One region of the Gilliamella sp. GillExp13 genome, then DNA from elsewhere that is predicted to be linked to it. Evidence: riboswitches for the same ligand, from Rfam matches in the RefSeq annotation. Region 1 holds a riboswitch; the other holds the start of a gene.
What was found. A riboswitch is a leader RNA that binds a small molecule or an ion and turns the genes downstream of it on or off. The one in region 1 is predicted to bind preQ1.

Region 1 (9,383 bases):
TGTAGTAGTGCCCATTCACCATCGGCATGGAATGGTGAATGAGTCTGAACGAGGTTTTACCCAATTCACTGTTGCTGTTATCTCTCCTTGAGTTTCTGAAGACCAGGTCAACTGACTTGCATCTACCCCACCTATATCCAAATCAAAATATAATCCATCAGCCCCCGTAGTAGGAAAATTAAGGTTATAAGAAGATGGATTAATTGACTGTGTTAAAAAACCTTTAGTAGGATCCCATATACTAGATGGACCCGCAAAGCGAGGATTATCTCCAGCAAAATTAGTACCACCAAATATCAAACGAGGCCTTACATAGCAAACTTTAGGCTGCTGTGAATTTGGGTTGATATAATATGACACCGTATTTCCGTTTAAAGTACTTCTATTTGGCACACCATACTTTGTTTCTAAAGTAGCATCCGTACTACTTAATGTTATCCTATAAGGTGCATTACAAATATCTAATATATCACTGCGACTAACGGCATTACTATTTTTATCAGTAAACGATACTGATACATTGCCTGTCGCAGTGACACTATGAGCTCCCTGTCCATCTGCATCATCATCTCCCCATTTACCTTGTGTCACTAAGTCATTTATATTTATTGAGTCGCTTGATGACGGAACTATCATTTCAATATTAGCAAGTGTATCACCTGCATTAGGTAAATGAATTGGCGTCATCACTGAGTTATTATTTTGTGGAGTGAGAACTTGACCGTCCGATAACTTAATACTTATTAAATCATCAGTTGTAGTTAATTTAGTGACGCCACCATCAAGCGTCAAATACGGTGCAGAGCCGTTAATAACCTGTGAGGTCCGAGCTAACAACGCCTGCGAACTCACTGAATATGGCAATAACAACAATGGTGCAAAAACTATGGCTAATTTGGATAACAAGTTGGAAATCGACGGCAATCTTGGCGATTTCGCTAGATTTGATAATAAAAAGCAAAATGGAGTTTGTTTTTGATTACGGTAAAACTTAAATAGATTTAAGGTATAGCACTGCCAATGCCTGTTATTATCTAACCTCCTGTTAATTTGTGTTTTATTTTTATAGTTGTTTATTTTTTAATGAGCTGCGTTTTGCCATAAAATAATCAAAATTATAGCTAACTAAATACTAAAGCGCCAGTTTTTGGCAAAATTTTCTAAAAACCTAGCACAGAATGCAGAATGAAGCCTTCGGCAGCCCGACGCAGGATAAAAGGCTATATTGACCTTTGAGTGTTGTGAAATATTAATGTATTTTTCAATATTAAACATAAAACTCATCAAAAAAATAAATGAGTTTATGTTTATTTAGGTGAGTAACTAAAATTTAGATTTTAATGATTAATTGTTTTTAGGCATTGCAACTACCTTTTTTAGGATAAAATTGAGAATGACACCATAAAGTGGCAAAAAGAATAATCCGCAAATTAGAATTTTAAAACTATAGTCCATTAACGAAATTTCGATCCAATGATTTGCCATAAATTCATCGTTACTTTGATAAAATGCGATAGCAAAAAAAACAATAGTATCAATACCATTACCAAATATTGCTGATGCTGTTGGGGCAACCCACCATGATTTGTTTTTTCTTAAATAGTTAAAAACAGTAATATCCATTAGTTGTCCAACTAAATAAGCGGCAAAACTAGCCAATGCAATTCGAAATACGAAGCTATTAAATTCCGTCAATGCTGATAATCCAATCCAATGGGTTTCAAAAAATAGTACCGAAATCAGGTATGAAAATAACAATGCAGGAATCATTACAACAAAAATGATTTTTCTGGCTAAACTAGCACCATAAATTCGAATAGTCAGATCGGTAGTTAAAAAGATAAACGGAAAAGTGAATGCCCCCCAAGTTGTTTGAAAACCAAAAATTTCGAATGGGATTTGGACTAAATAATTGCTTGAAGCAATAACCAATATGTGAAAAAAAGCCAACCAGTAAAGCGCTTTTTGCTTTTGTTTACGGGTAAAACTTTTTTCTATCAATTCTGAATGAGCATTTAAGTACATCTTTTTTCCTTTTTAATGGGGGTGAGAGAACCCAATGATGAATGAATTTATTTAGCTTGAGCCATATATTCTTGTAGGCCCTTATTGCGCAATAAACAACTTGGACACTTACCACATCCCCCTTCAACACCGTAATAACAGGTATGGGTATGTTTTTGGACATAATCAAGATAACCTAGTTTATCAGCCATTTCCCACGTTTGCGCTTTTGTCAAATACATCAGTGGCGTGATGAGATTAAACGCATAGTCCATAGCTAAATTCATTGATACATTCATTGATTTAATAAAGACATCACGGCAATCTGGATAACCACTAAAATCGGTTTCACAAACTCCAATAATAATGTCAGAAATTCCTTGTTGCTTAGCATGACAGCCAGCCAAAAGTAAAAAAAGCATATTACGCCCATCAACAAAGGTATTGGGGTAATCACCATCTTGAGCTGCTTTAATTTCTTGAGCGTCATCAATCAACGCATTATTTGTAGTTTGTTTGATAACTGAAGTATCAATAACAGTTTGTTTAATAACAAGATCATCAGCGATCCATTTGGCTTTTTCAAGCTCTATTGCGTGGCGTTGACCATAGCGAAAACTGATTGCCTGAACGTTTTCACGTCCATAATCAGCAATGGCTTGCAGTAAGCAGGTGGTTGAGTCTTGCCCACCAGAAAATATAACTAGTGCTTTACGAGTTTGCATTAATGTTCCTATTGAGGTAGATTAAATTAGCGATTATCCACTTTTTCTGGATACATGTCGTGATTGGCTAATCGATTAGCCGCAACTTGTTCCCAATGAGTACCCGATTTGCCATAATTGGCATAAGGATCAATCGAAATGCCGCCACGAGGTGTAAATTTCCCCCAGACTTCGATATATTTAGGATCCATTAATTTAATAAGATCTTTCATAATGATATTAATACAATCTTCGTGGTAATCGCCATGATTCCGAAAGCTGAACAGATAAAGTTTTAACGATTTACTTTCGACCATTTTAATATTGGGTACGTACGAAATATAAACTGTCGCAAAATCAGGTTGCCCCGTGATAGGACAAAGACTAGTAAACTCTGGGCAATTAAATTTAACAAAATAATCGTTATTCGGATGTTTATTATCGAACGTTTCGAGTATTTCAGGACAATAGGTTGTTGGATAGCGAACAGACTGATCGCCTAGTAGTGTAATTTTACTCATTATTTTTCCTTAGTTTTTTAGCGTGGGAGGTTCACGAACCACGTAACAAGGTGCACACCATACTCTTTTTGCTTTAAAAAGTCTAGTATGACAATAGATTTATAAAAAATGTAAAACTAACACCGTCAACAATAACTATTGATGGTGTTAATAATAAAATATCGTTGAAGAGTAAATAAATCAAGAATCGGGAAATACTCTGCCTGTTATCGTTTATTTCGCTCCCAATTCTTTATAAAAATCAGATAATTTAGATTTAGCTTCATTAAGTTCTTTTTCAGCATCAGCTAATTTTGTTTGTTGTTTGACAATTTTCTGTTCATTATCTTTATCTTTCGCTTTTGATTTTGCTTGTTCTAATTCTTTAGTTCTTTCAGCCACTTTATTTGATTTTTCGTTAATCTCTTTTTTATATTTGGCTTCTAAATCATCATTTGAACAATGCTTATTTAAGTTACGTAATGCTTTTTCAAGCCCTTGGATTTGATGAGAATTATTATTTTTTTTAGCATAATCAATCTGTTTTTCAATAGCCTGTTTTTTGCTTTCACACGTAAGTCCCTTTAGTTGTTCATTTGAAGCATAAGCACCAAATGATAATGAGATAGCTAACGTAATGACACTCAATTTACTTACTAACCGAATTACTGATTTCATACGAATTTTTCCTTAATTTTATTTTCTTAATTGAACACAATTGACTTTATGATCTTTACCTTTAGTTAGAATAAGGTTCGCTCGTTCTTTTGTAGGTAAAATATTTTCAACTAAATTTAATTCATTAATTTCTCGCCAAATACGGTTAGCAATATTTGTAGCTTCATGTTCTGGAAGTTTTGAGTAGTGATTAAAATAAGAGTTAGGATCGCTAAATGCACCCTCCCTAAATTTTAAAAATCGATTTACATACCAATCATGTAATAATGACATATCAGCATCAACATAAATTGAAAAATCGACATAATCTGAAACAAAAACTCGGTTATTCGCTTGTGGATAATTCAGTGTACTTTGCAGTACATTCAAACCTTCAAGAATCAAAATGTCAGGACTATCAATAACGATTTCTTCATCTTCGACAATATCATAAACTAAATGAGAATAAACTGGTGCTTTAACTTGTGCCTGTCCTGATTTTATATCAGCAACAAAATTAAGCAATTTTTTTATATCGTAAGACTGAGGAAACCCTTTTTTATTCATTATTCCATGTTCTTCAAGATATCTATTTGGATATAAAAAACCATCAGTTGTTACCAAAGATACTTTGCGATGTTCAGGCCAACGGGTTAATAATGCTTGTAGTACTCTAGCGGTAGTACTTTTACCTACAGCAACACTGCCTGCAATACCAATAATGTAAGGTGTTTTTTGACTTTTACCTAAGAATTTAGATAAAATAGCTTGCCGATTAAAATTATTGCTGATGTAATAATTAAGTAATCTAGATAAAGGTAAATAAATTTCACTCACTTCATCCATGGATAAATCTTCATTAATACCTTGTAACGAAACTAATTCTTCTGCTGTTAAAGTCATTGGTACCGTATTACGTAAGCTAGCCCATTCTTGACGATTGAATTTCAGATAAGGGCTTAAGTGATTTTTCATTTTATTGTTCTCTAATTCGGTCTAACAAATTTATTCGGCTCAGATTATACATAAATTTATTTTTTTACAATCTTAAATTAGCATGACGTCTTCATCATAGCTATATTTTGGACTTACTGATAAAATACGTTTGTAAAATGATTAACCCTAATATTAGACAGAGATTTTATGTTAAAAAATAAATCAAAACAGAAAGCTAAAAAAAGCCGTCAAGAGATTAATGAAGAATCTCGGGAACTGAAGCGTAAACGCAAACACAAAGGTTTACCAAGTGGCTCTCGCTTTAATAAACTAAATAATAATAAAAATTCGACAAAAACAACCAAAGATCCAAGAGTGGGGAGCAAAAAAACTATTTCTTTAATTGTTGAAGATTCTAACAATATAGAAAAACCTGTTAAACAATCTAAAACAATTAAAACGATTTTATCACCTCAACAAGAATTAGAACAATTAGAGAACGATCCAAAATTAGATATGTTACTTGATCTAGTCGAGCAAAAAGCCAAACTCACTAAAGATCAACAAATTTATCTTGATAGCAAATTGAATCGTATCGATGAACTGATGCAAGAGCTTGGTTATACTGATGACGACTTTGATGATTTTGATGAATTAGACGAAAAGAAAGAAGATATTGTTAGTTTATTAAAACGAAACTAATAATAGGAAAATATAATTAGCAATCGTGATAGTATGTGTCTTGATATGAGTAGGAATATCATCCAAAAGTAATATTCCTACTGATAATTTAAACTTAGAATCCATTACTTTTATTCAGTCAATTAATAATTAAAAGTGAGCAATTCATAGTGCCAATATTAATTATGTTAAGTTTATATTTTGGGTTATTGATTTGCACATTGTTATATTTAAATAAAACTAATCGAATCAAAATTAAAATCAAGAACCAACAAAAAGCAATAGTAAAAAATCATAAAAATAACAACACTAAAGATAGACATAAGCGGAAGTAAAAAGCATGACTGATACGCAATTATGGGATCAAGCGTTAATTGAAAAATATAATTATTCTGGCCCAAGATATACCTCTTACCCTACTGCACTTGAATTTAACGAAAAATTTAATGAGCAAGAATTTTTATCGGCGGCAACTCGTTATCCCACAAAACCGTTATCGCTTTATGTGCATATTCCGTTTTGTCATAAGCTTTGTTATTTCTGTGGTTGTAATAAGCTTATTACTCGCCAAACACAAAAAGTTACCAAATACCTTGACATTTTAGATATTGAAATTGCCGAACGCGCAAAATTATTTAAACATCGCGCGGTAACACAAATGCACTGGGGAGGAGGTACACCAACTTTTTTAAACGATGCTGAAATTACTCGATTGATTACCTCGTTAAAAAAGCATTTTAATTTTGTTGCTAATGCCGAACTATCCATCGAAATTGATCCGCGTGAAATAACACCACAAACAATTGACCATTTAGCAAGTGTTGGTTTTAATAGGCTAAGTATGGGAATTCAAGATTTTAATCACGAAATCCAAAGCCTAATTAATCGTGAACAAGATGAAACATTAATACGGTCTCTTATTAATCAAGCACGTAAAAATAATTTTCACTCAATTAGTTTAGATTTAATTTATGGCCTACCAAAACAAACCATTGAAAGTTTTGCCGAAACGCTCAATAAAGTGATTGATATTTCTCCCGATCGTTTAAGTGTATTTAATTATGCCCACTTACCAAGCCGTTTTGCTGCCCAACGAAAAATTAAAGATGATGATTTGCCTAATGCCAATCAAAAATTGCAGATCCTACAAACTAGCATTAAAAAGTTAACCAAAGCTGGTTATCACTTTATCGGTATGGATCATTTTGCTAAGCCCTCTGATGAATTAGCTATTGCTCAACAAGAAAATAAATTGCATCGTAATTTTCAGGGGTATACAACTCAAGGCGATGCTGATTTACTTGGACTTGGTGTGTCGGCCATTAGTATGTTAGGTGATAGTTATGCGCAAAATCAAAAAGATCTAAAAATCTATCAAACTCAGGTTGAGCAAAAAGGACATGGATTATGGAAAGGATTCACCTTAAATCGTGACGATAAGATTCGTCGTGATGTGATAAAACAGCTTATCTGCCATTTTCATTTAGATAAAAATGTTATCGAACAACAATACCAAATTCAATTTGATGATTATTTTGCTGAAGATTTAAAATTACTGGCGCCATTGCAAAAAGATGGATTAGTGACAATCAATAACAATATAATCGAAGTCCAACCTAAAGGACATTTATTGATACGCAATATTTGTATGTGCTTTGATATTTATATGCGAAAAATGGCAAGGCAGCAGCAGTTTTCTAGGGTTATTTAATTTGAAGTCGTTTGTCAAATTGCTGTAAACAATATGAGTAATTCCTACAAAGTAAATATTATGTTAATATTTAGTCTAATTTAATAAAAAATAACAAATAAATTATTTGTTTTATTGTGATTAAAGGTTAGCTTTTAAATTCACAATTTTAGCCTTTAGACATGAAATTTTTATTTTTAATAAGAAGTATATTGATAAAATGGCATTGATGAATAAATTAGTAGAAGTATTTCCAACTCGCCCTTTAAAAGTCATGAAGTTAAAGCAAGAAAGCTCATTACATCAAATAAGAAGATTACTTGCAGCAATACTTCTCTTTGCGTTAGCTTTATTTATGGCCATAAGAAATTATCCTGGATTAATTGATGATTATAAAATATCACAGAATCCAGTTGTGGTTGACTATGATGTAGAAGGAACATGTCGTGCAAGACGTATGGTTGATAACTGCTCAGTAAAAATTACCACTGATACAGGACAAGTTATTAAGCGTGATTATACTTTCATTTGGGGAAAAAAGGAAATTATCAAGTTGTAACTGTCGCTTCAACCGATGATCCATCACTAGTAACAATCAATTTAGCTATTGATAATATGCGGACTGTATTTTTGACTACTACTGTTCTTATTCTTTTATTGTTGTTGGTTACATGGATGAGTTTAGGATGTTTCTTAAGAACACATAAAATGATAAAAGTTATCAATGAAATTAACGGGCAAAAATTAACACCTGTTATTGTACCAGTTAAATTAGTCTCTTATGGTAAAATAATAACTGCCTTATATCGTGCAAGCAATACACAAGGAATAAATGCTAAATATGTAGCCAATTTTAATAAAGACTCAAACGGAGGACCAATCATTATAGGTGATAAGATTAGAAATAAATGTAATGTGTTGGCCGTAGTTGGAGAAAGCAACTCCGTTCCTATTCTTCTTGACCAAGAATTTATGCGCTGTGATTTTACTTATAATGAAATGCAGGCATTAAAAGAAGCTCTCTCTTAATCCAGATATGATATCAAGAATAGTGAAATCAGTTTGTTTTCAAATAGTTAAATTTTATACCTAGGGCGATAACATCGCCCTATTTTTTTAAACAAAATAAACAGCACTTATTAATGGCTTGCTAGATAAACCTTAAATTTCGTCGTTTGGGCAATCACTTCAACGCTTTTGAATGTTTCATCTAAAATGGTTTGATACGGTAAAAATGAATTTGCCACAATGCACAAATAACCATTTAATTTTAGGTGTTTTTTTGCTTCTTTGATTAACGTATTAACGGCCGTGTAATCAGTTTGTTTACCATCATGAAAAGGTGGATTCGAAACAATAAGATGATATTTATCATTTAGATTTGAAAAAACGTCACTCGCTACAACTGTGGCATTAACATGATTACGGTTTAACGTGGCTTTACTTGATTCAATTGCTGCACAGCTTACATCAGATAACGTTAGTGCTATATCAGGGTTTAATTTACCTAGCACCGTGGACAAAATGCCCGAACCACATCCCACATCTAATATATTACCTTTAATAATATCAGTACGATCCATCAATGCATTTAACAGCAATTCACTACCAGTATCTAACCCTTTTTGGCTAAAAACACCAGGTAAGCTTTTGATTTCAATATTCTGATTTTCAATAGTTAAATGATAACTTAACCACCATTCATCAAGATCAAATGCTAAACGGCTATCTGCCTGAAAATGATATAAACCACAACGTCTTGCGCTATCGATTTTTTGAATTGTACCAAAATCACTCAATAAAGCTTCCACGCTTTTTACACCTGTTCTATTTTCACCTATGATAAAAATATCACTGTCTTTTGGCATATTATGTAATAAATAAGAAAGCTGAAATTGTGCTTCGTTTTTAGTTTTTGGCCAATAGTAAATCAACGTATTCATTCCAACGTAAAAATCCGCTTCGGGCAATAATGAAAAATAGGTGTGATTGCCTCGTGCACTAGCTTTTAGACGTAAATAAGTATGAAATTGTGTGCAATGAATCTTAACTTGATTTGCCGACATAATAGATGGATAACTATCCTGAATATCACCAGCTATCAACACATTTTTATCGTTAAAAAATGTTTGGTGACGCTCAAGTACTTGACTTGCTGGAGTAAAAGCAGATGTTGCCATATTTCCTCAATGAAAAACCTTTATAAATTGA
Region 2 (9,383 bases), on a different contig from region 1:
TAAAATAACAGGATTGATTGGTAAGTGATATTTAGAAGCAAATTCATAATCGCGTTCATCGTGACTTGGTACAGCCATTACTGCACCTGTACCATATTCAATTAACACAAAATTAGCAATCCAAACAGGGACTTTTTTACCTGTTAAAGGATGAATAGCATAAAAGCCTGTGGCAATACCTTTCTTTTCCATGGTTGCCATATCAGCTTCGGCTGTTTTGGTATTTTTGCATTCAGCAATAAATTCAGCAATTTTAGGATCGTTTTGAGCAGCTAATTGTGCAAGAGGGTGCTCTGCGGCAATAGAGACAAAGCTAACGCCCATTAATGTATCAGGACGAGTTGTATAAACGCGTAACTTATCAGAATAATTTTCAACAGCAAAATCAAACTCAACCCCTTCAGAACGACCAATCCAGTTACGTTGCATGGTTTTAACTTGCTCTGGCCAGCTTTCAAGCGTATCCAAATCATTAAGTAGTTCTTCGGCATATTCGGTAATTTTAATAAACCATTGTGGAATTTCTTTTCGCTCAACAGGGGTACTACAACGCCAACAACAACCTTCAACCACTTGCTCATTAGCAAGTACGGTCTGATCATTTGGGCACCAGTTAACTGCCGATGTTTTTTTATAAACTAAGCCTTTTTCGTATAACTTAGTAAAAAACCACTGTTCCCATTTATAATATTCAGGACAACAAGTAGTAATTTCACGATCCCAATCATAACCAAATCCTAAAAGTTGTAATTGCTTTTTCATATAAGCAATATTTTCATAGGTCCATTTTGCAGGTGCAGTATTGTTTTTAATTGCAGCACCTTCAGCAGGCAAACCAAACGCATCCCAACCGATTGGCTGTAGTACATTTTTACCATTTAAACGTTGGTAACGTGAAATGGTATCACCAATGGTGTAGTTACGAACATGACCAAGATGCAAACGCCCAGAAGGGTAAGGTAGCATCGATAAGCAGTAATATTTTTCTTTTGACGAGTCTTCAGTAGCGTGAAAGGTTTTATTTTCTTGCCAATGTTTTTGTACTATGGCTTCTATTTCATCTGGGCGATATTGTTCTTGCATGACGAGTTAATGTCCTATCTATTATTACTAATAAAAATATGCTGCTAATTGTATTGGTTATTGATTCGTTTTACAAACGATATATGAAGTAAGATATTGATTTCTTGTTATGATAAATTCTAAGTTATTGAGCATATCTTATTACTGATATTTAATAAATAACAAAACTTTAATAGGTTAAGGTGAAAGGAGTACAACAAGTTAAATTAATTGCTATTTAAGTGTGATTAAATAGCAATTAAAGATAGGTATCTTAATTATAAAACAGTCTAACCGCCATTAAAAACGCTAGTAAAACGTGATAAAAATGATCGTTGTTCTTCTTTAGGAATGTTTTTAAGATTTGCTTGAATCAGTTGATCAAGTTTTTGGGTTTCATCAGCTAAGCCTAATTCATTATAAGCATTACGCATTAAAAGCAATGCTTCTTTAGTTGAATCGGTATCTGGGAACATAATTAACATTTCAGTCACGCGATTAATCACAGCTACATAAGCACCGCGTTTTGTATAGAATTGTGCGACTTTTAACTGATAGCGAGCCAATCTATTTTTCAAAAATACAAGGCGTTTTTGCGCATCGGCTGCATATTGACTGTTTGGAAAACTAGATAGTAGATAAGAAAAGTCCTTAAATGCAGCTGAAGCATAATCAGGATCGCGATCTGAACGATCAACATTAAACCAACCTTGGATCATATTGTCGTCTTGTGCCATATTTGAAATGCCACGCATATAAATAACCCAATCAATATTTGGATGCGTTGGATTCAATTTCAAAAAACGGTCAATTGACGCAATCGCTAACGGTAAGTCAGCTGATTTGTAGTAAGCGTAAATCAAATCAAGTTGAACTTGTTGAGAATAAGGACCAAAAGGATAATTTTTGTCCAAGGACTCTAATATAGTAATACTGGATTTAATATTACCATTTTCAAGCTCAGACTTCGCTTTGTTATGTAGTTCAATCTCGGGTACATTTCCAACATCGGGCTTGGAAGAAGTACAGCCAATTAGCATGCCACTTAAAGCGATAGCTAGCAAAGAGTGTAAACGCAATTTCATTCAGTTTTTGATCCAAATATAATTAAACATTAAAGGCGATGATTAGTATATAATACTCTAAAACATAACAGCTTAAAATAGATAAATTACACATGCATGAGTTAAAATTATCAATTAAAATCGAACAAAGTCAACTAGGAATGCGTTTAGATCAAGCATTATCCGAGCTTTTTCCTGATTATTCACGCTCAAGAATAAAAGATTGGATTATTAATAATAAAGTCACTATCAACGATGTTATCGTTAATAAACCGAAAGAAAAAGTGCTCGGTGGCGAAATAATAACTATCAATGCTGAAATTGAACAAGAAACTTATCATCAACCGGAAGATATAAAGCTTGATATTGTTTACGAGGATGATGACATTTTGGTGATTAATAAACCTCGTGATTTAGTTGTGCATCCTGGCGCCGGTAATCCTGATGGTACGGTATTAAATGCCTTATTGCATTATTATCCTGAGATAGCACGCGTACCCCGCGCAGGTATTGTGCATCGTCTAGATAAAGATACAACAGGGCTAATGGTTGTAGCTAAAACTATTATGGCACAAACACATTTGGTCGAATCACTTCAACTACGCGAAATTACACGCGAATATGAAGCTGTAGTCATGGGGATTATTACCGCAGGAGGAACCGTTGATCAGCCTATCACCCGTCATCCAACCAAACGCACACATATGGCTGTATTCCCAACGGGTAAACCAGCGGTTACCCATTATAGAGTGATGGAAAAATATCGCCTACATACGCGTTTGCGATTGCGCTTAGAAACAGGGCGAACTCACCAAATCCGTGTGCACATGGCACATATTGCTCACCCACTAATTGGTGACCCACTCTACGGTGGAAGACCAAGGCCGCCTAAGGAGGCTAGTGAATCCTTCATTCAAACCTTACGCGATTTTAATCGCCAAGCATTACACGCTATCATGTTGCGATTATATCATCCTATAACAGGTGAACAAATGGAATGGCATGCTCCTATTCCTGAAGATATGCAAAAGTTAATACAAGCTTTACAAGAAGATACCGAACAGCATAAAGATGAACTAGATTGGTGATAAATATGATTAAATCGATTTACCCATATTGGACAGCCCCAAAAACAATTCATGCCTTTACTACAACACGGACTGGTGGCGTTAGTTTAGCGCCATTTGCAAGTTTAAATATGGGAAATCGAACTGGTGATAATTCAGAACATATTGTTGAAAACCGCCGAAGAATTATTCAAGCCGAACAAATACCAAGCGAACCATATTGGTTAAAGCAAACTCACAGCACAACAGTGCTTGATATATCACAAATTACTTTACAACCTCCAACAGGTAACATTGATTCTTATCAAACTTTTGAAGCTGATGGATCATATACCAATCAACCCAAGCAAGTTAGCGTGGTGTTAACCGCAGATTGCATGCCTGTACTTTTTTGTACAACAAAAGGTGACGAAGTTGCAGCTGCCCATGCCGGTTGGCGAGGATTATGTAATGGTATATTAGAAGAAACAATCAAAAAATTCTCAAGCTCGCCATCAAACATCATTGCTTGGATGGGACCAGCCATTAGTGTCAAAAAATTTGAGGTAGGTATTGAAGTCAAACAACAATTTGAAAAAGTTGATCCAAAAGCACAAGAAGCATTTAAATTGATCAAATCAACTGAACAAAAATACCTAGCAGACCTATATCTAATTGCCAAACAGCGTTTACAAGCAGTAGGAGTAACGCAAATTTTTGGTTGTGATTATTGTACTTATACTGAACAAGATGAATTCTTCTCTTATCGACGTGAAAATAAAACTGGTAGAATGGCATCAATGATCTGGTTTGAATAAAATAGTTTTTTTAAGCTAAAAACTTTCAATTTTTAGCTGTTTTGTAAAATATTCATAGTATAAAGATCTGCGGTAAATGTTAATATACAAAATTATAACATTTAAACCGCCATAAGATCTGAAGGTTTTCTATTGTTCAATTATTACTTTATTTCGCTAACAAAAGAAGGTAATTGCCAAGCCCCACCGTCAAAACCTAAGCATTCACCTGTACTTATATTAGAGGAAAGCATAAATTTATGTCCATTCCAAGTCCAACTAGATTTTTCTAAACAATCTCCCTCACCTCTTAGCTTAGCTATACTGGATATTGTTCCATTTTTGTATGTATTACCCTCATTATTTATAAATTTTATATTTTTATTACTTGGTTTAGCAGTGTTAGAAATTATCCAATAGGCGTTACCTGAGTTATAAGCGCTAAACCAACACCAAGTTTCAAGTAAATCGTGGTTATTATCTAATTTAATTAATCGAAATCTTTTATCATATCCTTGTGTTTCATCATAATAAGGATCTTCTAAATCATAAGCATCACATTTAGCTTCATGTATATAGCATTTTTTGAATTGAGGGAATATTTTAATTACTTCATTGGTATTAAGTTCTTGACTTTGTTCTGGATCAATTACTTTACCTTTTTTTATAGTTGGTACAGGTATTGGTGCATAAACGTTTGATTCATTTTTATTACCATGTGCTATAACTGCGCCAGTTGTACCAACCCATCCTTGTTTTTTGTCCATTGTCAACATGACATCATAAAATCCGCCATTGGTATAGGATGATTGACTTCTATTGTTACGGAATATAACTTTCTCATTTTTTGTAAACGCTTGAATAATTTTTGTAGCTTGGTTTTGTGACAACTGATAAATATTATTTTGTATCTCTTTTTATTCGCCTAAATACTCTTGATTAATAAATGCAGCCAATGAATTATCCAATTGTTGAGTGTTTTTAATTTCAATATCTTCTTCATTTTCTTCTTTGTTATTTTTTGTTCTAACATAAATTTCAACTGGCTGATTAGCTCCCGCTTTTCGCTTGAATAGTATTGACGATTTTATCACTTCTTTATCAGATATATCACTATATTCTATAACACGACAAGTTAAAGTATTATCACAAACTATATCCCAAGCTATAACTGGAGTTGTAAACAAAGTTAGCAAAAAACAATAGCAAAAACGCATGACAGTTAATTCCATATAAGTAGTTTATATGAGGTTATTATAGATTAAATAATTATTTAATTAAAATTAATGAAACTTTTTAATTTTATGAATATTTAATTAGTTCTCTTTAGTCCTAATTATCATTCTATATTGGCAAACTTATGGCTTTGCACACTCAAAAGCCATTTATTATTCAGTCGATTTTGGTTGATTTTACCTAACAAATCTATCGTTTCAAACATATTAAATGCACCATCTTTTTCACAAGGTGATAGATAATAGTGTTTGGCTTGGATATGAGTTTCAATATATTGACAAAAAGGAATAAAATTGCAGTGATTTTCGGCTACTATGCGTACTTCATTTGCTATTGGTTGTGCTATTTTTTGATAGCGTGACTGATAACAAAATTTAGGGCTTAGCGCAATATAATCAATAAGCGGATCGACTTTACCAAGACCGTTGCTTTCAATGGCGATAAAATAACCCGCTTTTTTAAGTGGCAAAAGCAATTCAGGTAACGCTTTAACCATTGTCGGTTCGCCACCTGTAATAATAATATTTTTGCTTTTATATTCGCCCACTTTAGTCATTAAAGCATCTAACGTGAATCGAGTAAATTTGCGAAAATTAGTGTCACACCAGGCGCAATTTAAATTGCATCCTGCAAAACGAATAAAAACGGCAGGCATGCCAGTATTATAACCTTCGCCTTGTAAGGATTCGAAGATTTCAACAATACGAAATTCAATCATCATTAACTCCGATGATATTCACAATACGAAGTTGGCGTTTCCCATACTTTGATCATCGAAACAGGCAAATATTGCGATAAGCAATCAAAAATAAATTTGCTCATTCCTTCTGCGGTGGTTCTACATGGAAAGGCAAAAATTTTACGATCCATTTCTTGTAGTAACGACGCGATACGGCACTCATTAGGGTTATGTTGATAGTAAAGATAGGCGTGATCTAACGGATCGACAATATGTTGTTTAACTATTAGCTTTAAATCGGCATAATCCATCACCATATCTTGGCTTGAGCCGTTATCAATAAGCTCTCCGCTAATTTCAACTAATAGGCGATAAGTGTGTCCGTGCAGATTATGACACTTTTTATTGTGCCCATCTAACATGTGACAAGCATCAAATTGAAACTCTTTGGCTATTTTGAACATTTTATATTCCTAGTTTTTTTTCGTGGGATGGGTTACGAACCACGGTTAGCGAACCTAACAAAATAAAGGTAACAATATAAGGGATAAAAGTGAATTTGTCATCTTACCAGTATATCTTAAAACGAAATTTAGATGTAATTGCTTGAATTGCAAACAGCTTTATTTTTATGTCAATTAATTCTTACATACTTGATAATCTTGTTGTATAAATTTTGTAAAAAATATTTTAACTTTGCTCTTGAAATTTAGGTTGCAACACTCATTTAGATCACATGCAAATGGATTAAATGTGTTAAGCGTTTAATCCAAATTTATTGCTCAGGAGATAAACACTATGAGGTTAGATAAACTAACAAATAAGTTTCAACAAGCTTTAGCTGATGCGCAGTCAATGGCATTAGGTAAAGACAATCAATATATAGAGCCTGTGCATGTCCTATCAGCCATGCTTAATCAAGAAGGGAGTAGTGTAATGCCTTTATTGATTGCAGCAGGTGCAAATATTGTTAATTTACAACAAGAATTAGCTCAAGCTATTGACCGATTACCCCAAGTTCAAGGTGTGGGTGGAGATGTTATTCCATCGCAAGATTTTGTTCGAGTATTAAATCTTTGCGATAAATTATCCCAAAAGAACGGTGATAGCTATATTTCATCAGAACTCTTTATATTAGCCACTTTAGAAGATAAGGGCAGTTTAGGCGATCTTCTTAAAAGATCAGGTGTTAATAAAGATAAATTTAGCCAAGCAGTTAATCAAGTAAGAGGTAGCGATAACGTGAACGATCCTAATGCAGAAGATCAACGCGGTGCACTTAAAAAATACACCATTGATTTAACTCAACGAGCAGAACAAGGTAAGCTTGATCCTGTTATTGGTCGTGATGAAGAAATCCGTCGAACTATTCAGGTATTACAACGTCGTACTAAAAATAATCCAGTATTAATTGGGGAACCAGGTGTAGGGAAAACTGCTATTGTAGAAGGATTAGCACAACGTATTGTTAACCGTGAAGTCCCTGAAGGATTACGACATAAACGCGTTTTATCATTAGACATGGGGGCATTAATTGCTGGTGCCAAATATCGAGGGGAATTTGAAGAACGCCTAAAAGCCGTGCTTAAAGACTTAGCAAAAGAAGAAGGTCGCATTATATTATTTATTGACGAAATCCATACCATGGTTGGCGCAGGAAAAAGCGATGGAGCAATGGATGCTGGTAATATGTTAAAACCCGCATTAGCTCGTGGTGAATTACACTGCGTGGGAGCAACAACGCTTGATGAATACCGTCAATATATTGAAAAAGATCCTGCGTTAGAGCGTCGTTTCCAAAAAGTATATGTTGCCGAACCAACAGTTGAAGATACTATCGCTATTTTGCGTGGTTTAAAAGAACGTTATGAACTGCATCACCATGTGCAAATAACCGATCCGGCAATCGTAGCAGCGGCTACATTATCGCATCGTTATATTTCTGATCGCATGTTACCTGACAAAGCGATTGATTTAATTGACGAGGCCGCATCAAGTATTCGTATGCAAATGGATTCAAAACCAGAATCTTTAGATCGTCTTGAAAGGCGCATAATTCAACTTAAACTTGAACAACAAGCGCTTAAAAAAGAATCTGATGATGCGAGTAAAAAGCGACTACAAATGTTAAATGATGAACTTTCTGAAAAAGAAAAGGAATATGCTTCACTTGAAGAAGAGTGGAAGTCAGAAAAGGCAGCTGTTTCGGGGACTCAAAACATCAAAGCAGAACTAGAAAAGGCACGTACTGAAATAGAGCAAGCTCGTCGAGCTGGCGACTTGAACAAAATGTCAGAATTACAATATGGCAAAATTCCAGAGCTCGAAAAGAAACTTGCTTCAGCAACGCAGTTAGAAGGCAAAACCATGAAGTTATTGCGTAACAAAGTGACCGATAACGAAATTGCAGAAGTATTATCTAAAGCGACAGGTATTCCAGTTTCTAGAATGCTTGAGAGCGAAAAAGATAAACTATTGCACATGGAAGATGCCTTACATAAACGTGTAATAGGTCAAAATGAAGCAGTATTAGCGGTTGCAAATGCGATTCGACGTAGCCGAGCAGGGCTTTCAGATCCAAATAAACCGATTGGATCATTCCTATTCTTAGGACCAACTGGTGTCGGTAAAACCGAGCTTTGCAAATCATTGGCTAACTTTATGTTTGACAGCGAAGATGCTATGGTGCGTATAGATATGTCAGAGTTTATGGAAAAACACTCCGTTGCTCGCTTAATTGGTGCACCTCCAGGTTATGTTGGGTATGAAGAAGGGGGGTATTTAACCGAAGCAGTTAGACGACGACCATACTCAGTAATTTTACTTGATGAAGTCGAAAAAGCACACCCAGATGTCTTTAATATCTTACTGCAAGTATTGGATGATGGGCGCTTAACAGATGGTCAAGGTCGCACAGTTGATTTTCGTAACACTGTCATAATTATGACATCAAACTTAGGTTCTGACCTAATTCAAGGTCAAGTTGAACTAAGTTATGACGAAATAAAATCTCTAGTGATGACGGTTGTAACCAAACACTTTAGACCAGAATTTATCAATCGTATTGACGAAACAGTGGTATTCCACCCATTAGGTCAAGAAAACATTAAAGCGATTGCAAAAATTCAGTTAGCACACGTTGAAAAACGTTTAGGAGAACGTGGTTACCAATTGGATATTTCGGATGCGGCACTTGAACAGTTAGCTAAGGTTGGCTTTGACCCAATTTATGGCGCAAGACCGTTAAAACGATCGATCCAACAAGAGATCGAAAACCCATTGGCACAACAGATACTGTCAGGTAAATTAGTCCCAGGTAAAACTATTCATCTAGATTTAGTTGGTGACAACATTGAAGCTCAACAGTAATAAAACTTCAAAAGACAAACCGACCTCTATGGTCGGTTTTTTATACTTGATACAATTTAGTTTACCTATAGTACTTAGAATTTAATCAGACAAACATTATTTTCGCAAAATGGATGTCTGATGAATAAAA

Region 2: it holds a riboswitch for preQ1, as region 1 does, so the genes downstream of both, queD (6-carboxytetrahydropterin synthase QueD) here and queF (preQ(1) synthase) in region 1, are expected to answer to the same signal.

The regions. Positions count from the first base shown of each region.
Region 1 is NZ_LZHJ01000019.1:12,386-21,768, reverse strand. Features, by position in the region: gene A9G37_RS01245 (hypothetical protein) at 16-906, opposite strand; gene A9G37_RS01240 (7-cyano-7-deazaguanine/7-aminomethyl-7-deazaguanine transporter) at 1,345-2,025, opposite strand; gene queC (7-cyano-7-deazaguanine synthase QueC) at 2,073-2,729, opposite strand; gene queF (preQ(1) synthase) at 2,756-3,229, opposite strand; PreQ1 riboswitch class I at 3,233-3,277, opposite strand; gene A9G37_RS01225 (DUF1090 domain-containing protein) at 3,443-3,886, opposite strand; gene coaA (type I pantothenate kinase) at 3,905-4,840, opposite strand; gene yihI (Der GTPase-activating protein YihI) at 5,009-5,503, shown strand; gene hemN (oxygen-independent coproporphyrinogen III oxidase) at 5,823-7,193, shown strand; gene A9G37_RS01205 (hypothetical protein) at 7,402-7,731, shown strand; gene A9G37_RS01200 (hypothetical protein) at 7,701-8,201, shown strand; gene rsmC (16S rRNA (guanine(1207)-N(2))-methyltransferase RsmC) at 8,312-9,352, opposite strand.
Region 2 is NZ_LZHJ01000042.1:11,234-20,616, forward strand. Features, by position in the region: gene leuS (leucine--tRNA ligase) at 1-1,083, opposite strand, end outside; partial or broken gene bamD (outer membrane protein assembly factor BamD) at 1,425-2,147, opposite strand; gene rluD (23S rRNA pseudouridine(1911/1915/1917) synthase RluD) at 2,240-3,214, shown strand; gene pgeF (peptidoglycan editing factor PgeF) at 3,220-3,990, shown strand; gene A9G37_RS03325 (DUF1176 domain-containing protein) at 4,134-4,859, opposite strand; gene A9G37_RS13320 (DUF1176 domain-containing protein) at 4,887-5,201, opposite strand; gene A9G37_RS03335 (7-carboxy-7-deazaguanine synthase QueE) at 5,309-5,923, opposite strand; gene queD (6-carboxytetrahydropterin synthase QueD) at 5,926-6,348, opposite strand; PreQ1 riboswitch class I at 6,352-6,397, opposite strand; gene clpB (ATP-dependent chaperone ClpB) at 6,683-9,253, shown strand.